Regions from separate parts of the Halomonas sp. Ps84H-12 genome, predicted to be linked through region 2. Evidence: predicted binding sites of a transcription regulator. Region 2 holds the regulator's gene; each other region holds the start of a gene.
The links. The regulator sigma-54, encoded in region 2, starts transcription at its own class of promoters, with help from an activator protein. The targets are predictions, from matches to a motif close to TGGCACNNNNNTTGCTNT.
Positions count from the first base shown of each region.

Region 1: amt (ammonium transporter) is a predicted target of sigma-54. The motif match lies at 601-618, and genes of this name have one in related genera.
Region 3: NH344_RS14485 (aminomethyltransferase family protein) is a predicted target of sigma-54. The motif match lies at 1,137-1,154, and genes of this name have one in related genera.
Region 4: NH344_RS01550 (NarK family nitrate/nitrite MFS transporter) is a predicted target of sigma-54. The motif match lies at 1,277-1,294, and genes of this name have one in related genera.

Region 1 covers NZ_JAMXSJ010000007.1:28,305-30,510, reverse strand. The annotation lists gene NH344_RS05130 (FAD-dependent oxidoreductase) at 1-422, opposite strand, end outside; gene amt (ammonium transporter) at 759-2,206, shown strand, end outside.
Region 2 covers NZ_JAMXSJ010000031.1:20,345-22,550, reverse strand. The annotation lists gene ptsN (PTS IIA-like nitrogen regulatory protein PtsN) at 1-260, opposite strand, end outside; gene raiA (ribosome-associated translation inhibitor RaiA) at 265-573, opposite strand; gene NH344_RS14275 (RNA polymerase factor sigma-54) at 671-2,086, opposite strand; gene lptB (LPS export ABC transporter ATP-binding protein) at 2,192-2,206, opposite strand, start outside.
Region 3 covers NZ_JAMXSJ010000032.1:19,372-21,577, forward strand. The annotation lists gene NH344_RS14485 (aminomethyltransferase family protein) at 1-1,033, opposite strand, end outside; gene glnT (type III glutamate--ammonia ligase) at 1,535-2,206, shown strand, end outside.
Region 4 covers NZ_JAMXSJ010000002.1:109,462-111,667, forward strand. The annotation lists gene NH344_RS01550 (NarK family nitrate/nitrite MFS transporter) at 1-1,124, opposite strand, end outside; gene NH344_RS01555 (patatin-like phospholipase family protein) at 1,441-2,206, opposite strand, start outside.

The sequences.
Region 1 (2,206 bases), on a different contig from region 2:
ATTTCAAGCCACCCTTCCTTACGCACTAGATGCTCAGCACCAGCGGCCTCAATCATCGGCGCGTGGGCGTCCAAACAGAGCTGAATTAACGAGGCGTACTCAGGCACGATTTTTTTGTAGAGCCGTGACGAAGAGTGGTGCCAGTAACTCAGCAGTGGCGAGGCCGCATTGACCATACCGGCAGGCCGGTAACGGATATCGACCCGACGGTTTGGAAGCACACTCAATATCGTTTTCATATCACGGGGAAACGGATAAGGCCTAACTGCTTCACGCTGGATAATGCCCGCGTTTCCAAACGAGGTTTCGCGTCCAGGCTGGCGGCGATCCACCAGCGTTACTTGATAGCCACGCTTTTGCAGCTGCCAAGCAATACTGACACCCACCATGCCTGCTCCTAAAACCACCGTTTGACGCGCCATTATGATGCACTCCTCTCGCTCTATTGTTTGCCCAGCCATATGCTGTTAATCACACAAGTAACATATTGAAAAATATCACCAATCAAACAGCTTTTGCACAGTTATAAACACTATTTTTAGACATTTTTTTAGTCTTTTATGACGCAAAAAGCTTAATTAAGGATGACTTTGCTAAGCACGGCATAACATTTGCTTAATCTCAGTTAACACTGCGTTTAACACCCCAGAAACCTTCCGCGACAGAAGCCACAGCGCGGCATTAATAGAAGACATCTTTCCTAACAATGCACCATGTCAGTGTTCACCTTGCACCAGATCAGCACAAGGATCACGCCAATGACCGACAGCTTTGATACAACACTCATCGATATGCTTTGGGTACTGTGGGCAGCTGCGCTGGTTTTCGTCATGCAGGCTGGTTTTCTTTGCCTGGAAGCGGGCACCACACGAACAAAAAATGCCATTAACGTCGCTATGAAAAACCTAGCGGATTTTGCCATTGCCGTCAGTGTCTTTTGGCTGGTCGGTTTTGGGGTGATGTTTGGAACTTCCCAATCAGGCTGGATGGGTAGCTCACTGTTTGGATGGGAACTGGAGTCGACCGACACCTGGCTTGTCACTGTATTTATTTTTCAAGCCATGTTTTGCGCAACGGCAGCCACCATCGTGGCTGGCGCAGTCGCCGAGCGGATGCCGTTCCTTGGCTATTTATGGACGGCCTTCTGGATTGCACTACTGATTTACCCGGTATTTGGCCACTGGGCATGGGGCGGCCTGCTGGGCGGAACGCCAGGCTGGCTAGCGGCGCTGGGGTTTATTGATTTTGCCGGGGCCACCGTGGTGCATAGCGTAGGCGGCTGGGTCGCGTTAGCCGCTGTGCTGGTGATAGGCCCTCGTGAGGGGCGCTTTCAAGTAGACAAGCCCCCTACTGCGTTTCCTGCTGGAAATTTACCGCTTGCCATGCTGGGTGCCCTTTTTATGGTACTGGGCTGGTTCGGCTTTAATGGTGGTAGCACGCTGGCATTGAATAGCTCGGTGCCTGGCATTATCGCGAATACCATGTTGGGCGCCGTAGGCGGCATCTTATCCGCCATGCTGGTTGGTTGGCGGGTGCGCCGCTATGCGGATGTGATGTACGCCATTAACGGCGCAATTGCAGGTTTGGTCGCCGTCACCGCTGGCGCTCATGCGCTTTCCTTACCAGCCGCCTTTTTAATGGGAGGCGTTAGCGGCGTACTCATGGTGCTGGCAAGCGAATGGCTATTAAAACGGCGTATTGATGATGCGGTGGGAGCCATCCCCGCACATTTGGTGACCGGCCTATGGGGCACCCTGGCCCTACCCTGGCTGGCAGATCTAAATAAATTAGGTACCTCGCTTAGCCGTTTTGATCAATTCACGGTGCAACTACTGGGCGTGGTGGTGTGTGGCCTATGGAGTTTTGGGATTGCTTGGCTGCTATTTCGTATCACGAGGCGTTTTTTACCCCTTCGCGCCTCCAAAGATGCGGAAAAAATGGGGCTTAACCTAGCAGAACACGGGGCTCAAAATGAGCTTCATCAGCTTCTGGAGCATATGCGCCAGCACGAAAAACAGGGGGATATGCGCCAACGCATTGATGCCGACCCATTTACCGAGGTCGGGGAAATTGCAGCAAGCTACAACCGCGTATCTGCGGCGCTTGAACGCGCGGTAGGCCACACCCGGGTGATGTTACGCAATCTTCGCGACGGTGTGATTACCTGGCAAGCCGACGGAACGCTGACCGGCCTAAACCCAGGAGC
Region 2 (2,206 bases):
ACTGGCTCAGCAAGCTTTAAAAAGCCAGCAATGGGTGCGCTACAGTGAGGACTGCGAGCGTGGGGGATGGCAACCCCGTTGCCTATCCCCGTACTGCCTAGTCGCTCGCGGCCAATGAGTCGGCTAAACACCTCTTGGCTATCTAGGCTGGGTGTATTTTGGGCGATAAAGGTGCTGAAAAACTCCAGCACCCGTTTTTTGCTGCCCCCGGGAACGTCATAAAGCACGCGCTCCGGGGGGAGGATGGTTTCCAACGTCATTGAGTTAACGCACACCAGCGCCCTGGGCGCGAGCTTGTGCTTTTTCCTTATGTTTAACGAGTTGACGATCGATTTTGTCTGCTAGCGCATCAATAGCGGCATACATGTCGTTATCAAGCGCTTCGGCGTGAAGGTCTGCACCGGCAGCGTGCAGTGTGCAGGCTGCTTGCTGGCGCTCCTTCTCAACAGATAAGGTCACTTGCACCGTGGTAATGTTGTCGTAGTGGCGTTCAACGCGCTCTAGCTTTTCGTTAACGTAGTCGCGCAAGGCGTCAGTCAGTTCAACGTGATGACCAGTGATGTTTACTTGCATTGACGTGCTCCTTATCCATCGGACTGTACTTCGATTGTAACCCTTTTTACGCTATTGCAAAGCCCTTGCGTTGAGTTTGTTCATACGTACCGCTTAACTAGCGTAAACGGCGGCGCTCACTTGACGAGGGAATGCCCATTGACTCCCGATATTTTGCGACAGTACGCCGTGCAACGCTAATGCCCCCCTCTTCAAGCAGAGTCACCAAGCGGCTATCGGAGAGCGGTTTTCCTGAGGGCTCATCCTGAATCAGCTTTTTGATGCGGGCGCGAATGGCTGTGCTGGAGTGGCTGTCGCCGCCGTCTTGGCCGCTTACCTGGCTTGAGAAGAAGTACTTAAGCTCGAAAACGCCCCGTGGCGTGTGAATAAATTTCTGCGTGGTCACACGAGATATGGTGGATTCGTGCATCTCTACCGCTTCAGCAATATCCGCTAAAATCAGCGGTTTCATTGCTTCTTCGCCATGCTCCAGAAAGCCAATTTGGCGTGCAATAATTTCACGCCCAACTCGTAGCAGCGTGTCATTGCGACTCGATAAGCTTTTGATCAGCCAGCGGGCTTCTTGGAGGTGCTCTTTGAGGAACTGGTTGTCTTGGCTTTTGTCTGCGCGTTTGATCAAGCTGGCGTAGTCGGGCTGTATACGCAAGCGTGGTAGTGCTTCTGGATTGAGCTCTAAATGCCAACCTTCATTGTCGTGCCGAACGACTAGGTCGGGGGTGATGTAGCTGTCGTCGGTAACGCCATAGGTGCTCCCAGGGCGTGGGTCAAGGCTGCGAATTAAACGGATGACATCGTCAAGCTGCTCGTCATCAAGGCTTAAACGGCGCTTGAGAAGCCGCATATCGTCTTTGCCTAATGCTTCCAAAAACTGGCGAACCAGCCGTTTGGCGGGCATTAGCAGAGGGGTGTCCTCAGGTAGTGAGGCGAGTTGCAGCATCAGGCATTCACGCAGGTCTCGGGCAAAGACGCCGGTGGGCTCAAATTGCTGCAAGCGCAGCAGGGTATTTTCCACTTCCCGCTGGCTTAAGCTGTCATGGCCTTGGGCTTTTAATCCTTCCCGAATGTCATTAAGCGGCTGGGTGAGATAGCCGTTGGCATCCAGCGCATCAATCAGGCTTTCCGCGATGGCGTATTCTCGCGGGCTAAAGTCTGTCATGGCCAGTTGCCATAGCAGGTGGCCATGTAGGCTTTGTCCAGCGGCTTGGCGCTCGAAGTCGGGGCCTTCACTGCTGCCACCCAGGCTGCCTATGTCTTGATAGGTATCTGACCAGTCACTGTCGACGGAGAGTTCGTTGGGGATGCTCTCGGACCACTCAGCCTCTTGAGGCTCACTGACAGCCTGCTCGCCAAACTCATCTTCTTGCTCAAGCATGGGATTGGCATCTAGCGCTTGCTGAATTTCTTGACGAAGGTCCAGCGTCGATAGCTGAAGCAGGGCGATAGCCTGCTGCAGCTGAGGTGTCATGGTCAGCTGTGTGCCGATACGCAATTGGAGAGAAGCTTTCATGACCATCTGAGAACCACTCGTTAATCAGAAAGCTCCACCCTAGAGTGAGTTATGGCTTGGTGCAAGTGCAATAAGCATGCCACTAAAAGAAATGCTTCTGCAGGTCACTGTTTAAAGGCGGAAATC
Region 3 (2,206 bases), on a different contig from region 2:
CGTGCTCGGCATAAGGAACATCAAGGCGCGCCAGTGCCATGGAGCGGCCACTAAGCCTTGAAAACATGCCTTCGGTAACAATGCCGACCTGCTTGTTATCTGCCCAGAGGGTGTCCCCAGCGCTTGCCGCCTCCTCGCTGTCAATCAATACACCAAAGATCTTGAAGCGCTCCTTGCCCTTGAGGCGGAAGTGTTCGCCTGCCCCCCGGAACTCGGTCTTGTCCTTGGATACGGTGAAGTCCAGCCCCAGCTCCCATAGCGTGTCGCCGGCGGGCTGGTCGGGGAAGGGGTATGTCTCGGAGTTATCAACGGGATAGAACAGCAGGTTACTTTCCACGCGTAGCCAATCGAGTGTCTCGAAACCGCATGGCACGATGCCCATGGGGGCACCCTTGTCGAGGATTTCGTCCCACACAGAGGGAGCATCCTTGGCCTTGCAAAAAATCTCATAGCCGCGCTCACCGGTATAGCCGGTGCGTGAAATCATCACATCAAAGCCAAACAGGCGGGTCTGCAAATGGTGGAAGTAACGCAGGTCGCGAATACTCTCAACATGCTTTTCAAGAAAGTCGACGGCCAATGGCCCTTGCAGTGACAAGTCGTGAAGATCATCGTCAAACATCAGGCTGACGTTACGACCCAAGGCACCTAGAGTGAGCATTTCCTGGCCCAGACCGGTGCCATGCACCACCAAGTACGCATTCGGCGCCAGGCAGTAGACAATGCAATCATCCACGAACTTGCCAGCCTCGTTGAGCATGGTGGCATAGACAGATTTTCCCGGGTAAAGCTTTGACATATCCCGCGTGGTGGCATGGTCTAGCAGCACTTTGGCATGCGGGCCAACGCAATGGATCTTTTTCAGACCAGAGACATCCATCAAGCCTGCTTGGGTGCGAATGGCGGCGTGGTGATCGGCGGTATCCGCTCCCGCGTAACGAAACGCAGTCCCCATGCCGTTCCAGTCTTCCAGTGTCGCACCGAGTGCATGGTGGCGTTCGGCAAGGGCAGAAGTACGCCATAACGTTGTCATATCAATTCTCCTTCCAGTCGGTTAGGGCAGGTTTTCCAAAAGAAACCAGAAGTGGCTGTCGCCCTTTATGGATTCTTTAAAAGAAATTATATTTCCTTGCAGTGAAGCAATAAGCTTGCCATGACGTGTCAGTGCATACAGAAAATGCATGAGACACAGGTTTATTTCATATAAAAAACAGTTACTTATTTTTTGAATTTTTAGGTCGATATATTCGCCATATTTTCCTCCAGGTTTTTATATGCGTGTCATTTGTTCTTTATGGGTGCGCTTTTTGGCAAATTTGCACCGTTATGGCGCGGTCAAGGCACAGAAACCAATAGGAGAAAAGATGGGAAATGCTTTCTTGAAATCCTGAATTAAATATTTATTTCATTTAAATCAGTGTTTTGTAGGTATTTGAGGAGGTTTTTTAACGGTCGACGAGACATTCTGGCATGCTATGTGCCTTTCTTTTTGGGAAATATAGTTTCTTGAAAAGAATTTTTAAGAGGGTTGAGTATGTCTCCAGAAGCTGCTGTTGAGTTGATCAAAGAGCATGACATCCGTTATCTGCTGGCCCAGTTCGTGGATATACACGGTGCGGCCAAAACCAAGTCAGTGCCGGCTAACTGCCTGATGGATGTCGTTGAGAAAGGCGCGGGGTTCGCTGGCTTTGCGGTGTCGGGCCTTGGCATGCAGCCCCATGGGCCGGATTTTATGGCCAAAGGTGATTTGAACTCGTTGTCGTTGGTGCCGTGGCAGAAACACTACGCTCGCATGGCGTGCTGCGGTTACGTCAATGATGCCCCGCACGCGCTGGACAGCCGCGTTGTCATGATGCGTCAGTTAGAGCGGCTAAACGAGCTGGGCTGGACGTTGAACACCGGCCTGGAGCCTGAGTTTTCCTTGTTCAAGCGGGGAGCGTCCGGTGAGCTGTTGCCGGTTGATGAGAGCGATACGCTGGCCAAGCCCTGCTACGACTATAAAGGCTTGTCGCGCTCACGCGAGTTTCTGGAAAGGTTGGTCGAAGCGCTTCAGGCGGTGGACTTTGATATCTACCAAATTGATCACGAAGATGCCAACGGCCAGTTCGAGATCAATTACACCTTCAGTGACGCCCTGACCTCTGCTGACCGCTTTACCTTTGTGCGCATGGCTGCCGGTGAAATCGCCAACGAGCTTGGCATGGTG
Region 4 (2,206 bases), on a different contig from region 2:
CCGGCCACTGCGCCTAAGGCTTTTTTATTGATAAAGGGCACCACACCAAAGGTGGCGCCTTCCGCCATCTGCACGAACAGGCTAAATACCAGCATGATGCCAATCGCCAAGCTGAGTACATGCATTTGCGAGAAGGCGACGAGAGCGATTCCTTCGCATACTAGTGCGATAAAGAGCCAGCGGACGCGTCCTTTTAGCCCACCCTGTTTAGCGAATAGGTCGGAAAAAACTCCGCCAAGGGTACGAGCAAAAATGTTCATTAAGCCGAACAGGCCTGCGATTAAGCCGGCGGTTGCCAGGGTAAGATCGAATTTATCGAAGAAGTAGATTGCCGCGATATTGTTGATGGTCAGCTCGACCCCAAAACAGAGCCCGTACACTACAAACAGCGCCCAAACGCGGATATCCTTTGCCGCCGCTAAAAAGCTCTGGGCTGCGCCATGCTCTCCGGTGGCTGGAGGTAGCTCACCGCGGGCGCGCAGCTCGCTGAAGTTGCCATCTGGGGCATCTTGAGTGAACAGCCAGTAAGCGATACCGGTAAAAAATAGCACTACGCCAGGCACGACCATGGCCAGACGCCAGCCGAGCGCCTCATTAACGCCTAGCATCAGCATGCCCGCAAAAATCAACGGCATAACAATTTGTGTGGTGCCGCCGCCTAGGTTGCCCCAACCTGCGCTCGTGGCATTAGCTGTGCCAACCACATTGGGCGCAAACATCATGGTGGTGTGGTACTGGGTAATCACAAACGAAGCGCCGATAGCGCCAATCGCTAGGCGGGCCAGCAAAAACGTTTCAAAACTGTTAGCCAGACCAATACCCATAACCGGAATGGACCCGAGCATCAGTAGGCCTGTGTAGGTTTTACGTGGCCCAATACGATCACACAGCACGCCAATCAACAGGCGCACCACCACGGTGATCGCCACCGAGGCAATAATGGTATTGCCGATTTGGGTTTGGGTGAGCGATAGATCCTCGCGAACCACCGCCATCAGCGGCGCAATGCCGAACCAGCCGAAAAAGCAGATATGAAATGCGAACCAGGAGAGGTGAAACGCGCGCATTTGCGGTGTTGAGAAGTTCAACAGTCGAATGCGGTTGGCTTTATTGCGAATGTCCATGGATGGCCTCACAGAGCATAGAACGAGTTTGCCGAGACACAACGCATCAGGCGTTGCGTGGTTACGAGAACATGCCTTCGCCATTGAAGGTCAGGTTCGACGCACTCGTACCCTTGCGGGCCTGGTCCACGCCTACTACTACTGCATAGCAATAAGCAAATACTCCGCCATCTGTCTTTTTAAATATTTAAATCAGTTGCTTACTGTTTTTTCAAAGCAGTGCTAAGGGAAATAAAATCACTAGATTAATCAAGTGAGCGCACTCCTCATGAGCAGAGTGCGCCAAGTTGGGGCAGTGCTGGATGGCTGAAGGGAGTTATTCGTGCAGATATACTGCATCAATATCCAGGGTTGAGCGTTGGCCGATGGCATCAAAGTTAGCCGTGATCCAGTTGTCGGCGGCTTCTCTCCCTTGGTCAAACAGGTGGCATAAAAATGGCCATTCAGAGTTGAGTTTGCTTGAAACCGATAAGCTATCGAGTGCCTGATCGCCACTAATGCGGTGAAAAAGCGACTGCTGGTAGCAGTTTTCAATACCCTGCTCTTCAAGGGTACGTTTCAACAGCGCGATCATGCGCACTTCTTTAATCAGCGCGGCATTAAAGGTGATTTCGTTAAGGCGGTTCATAATGGCCGAAGCGGAGGTGGGTAGTTCATCACGGCGAATCGGGTTGATCTGTACCAACAGAATATCCCTTGCGCTGCACTCTTCCATTAAGGGGAAGAGGGCTGGGTTGCCCATGTAGCCGCCGTCCCAATATGCTTCGCCGTCGATTTCCACAGCCTGGAACATAAAGGGCAGACAAGCCGATGCCATGACCGCATCGACGCTCATCTCTTCTCGACGAAACACACGCTGTTTGCCGGTGCGCACGTTAGTAGCTGCCACAAAGAGCTTTAGCTGGTCGCACTGGCGTACCCGCTCAAAGTCGATGTGGGCCGCCACAATATCGCGCAATGGATTCAAATTGAGTGGGTTGAGTTGGTAGGGCGACACCAGGCGAGTCATCAAGTCCATGGCGATATAGCCGGGGGAGTGCTCCAAACTCCAATTGCCGGTTAGTACATCCATCGGCGAGCGG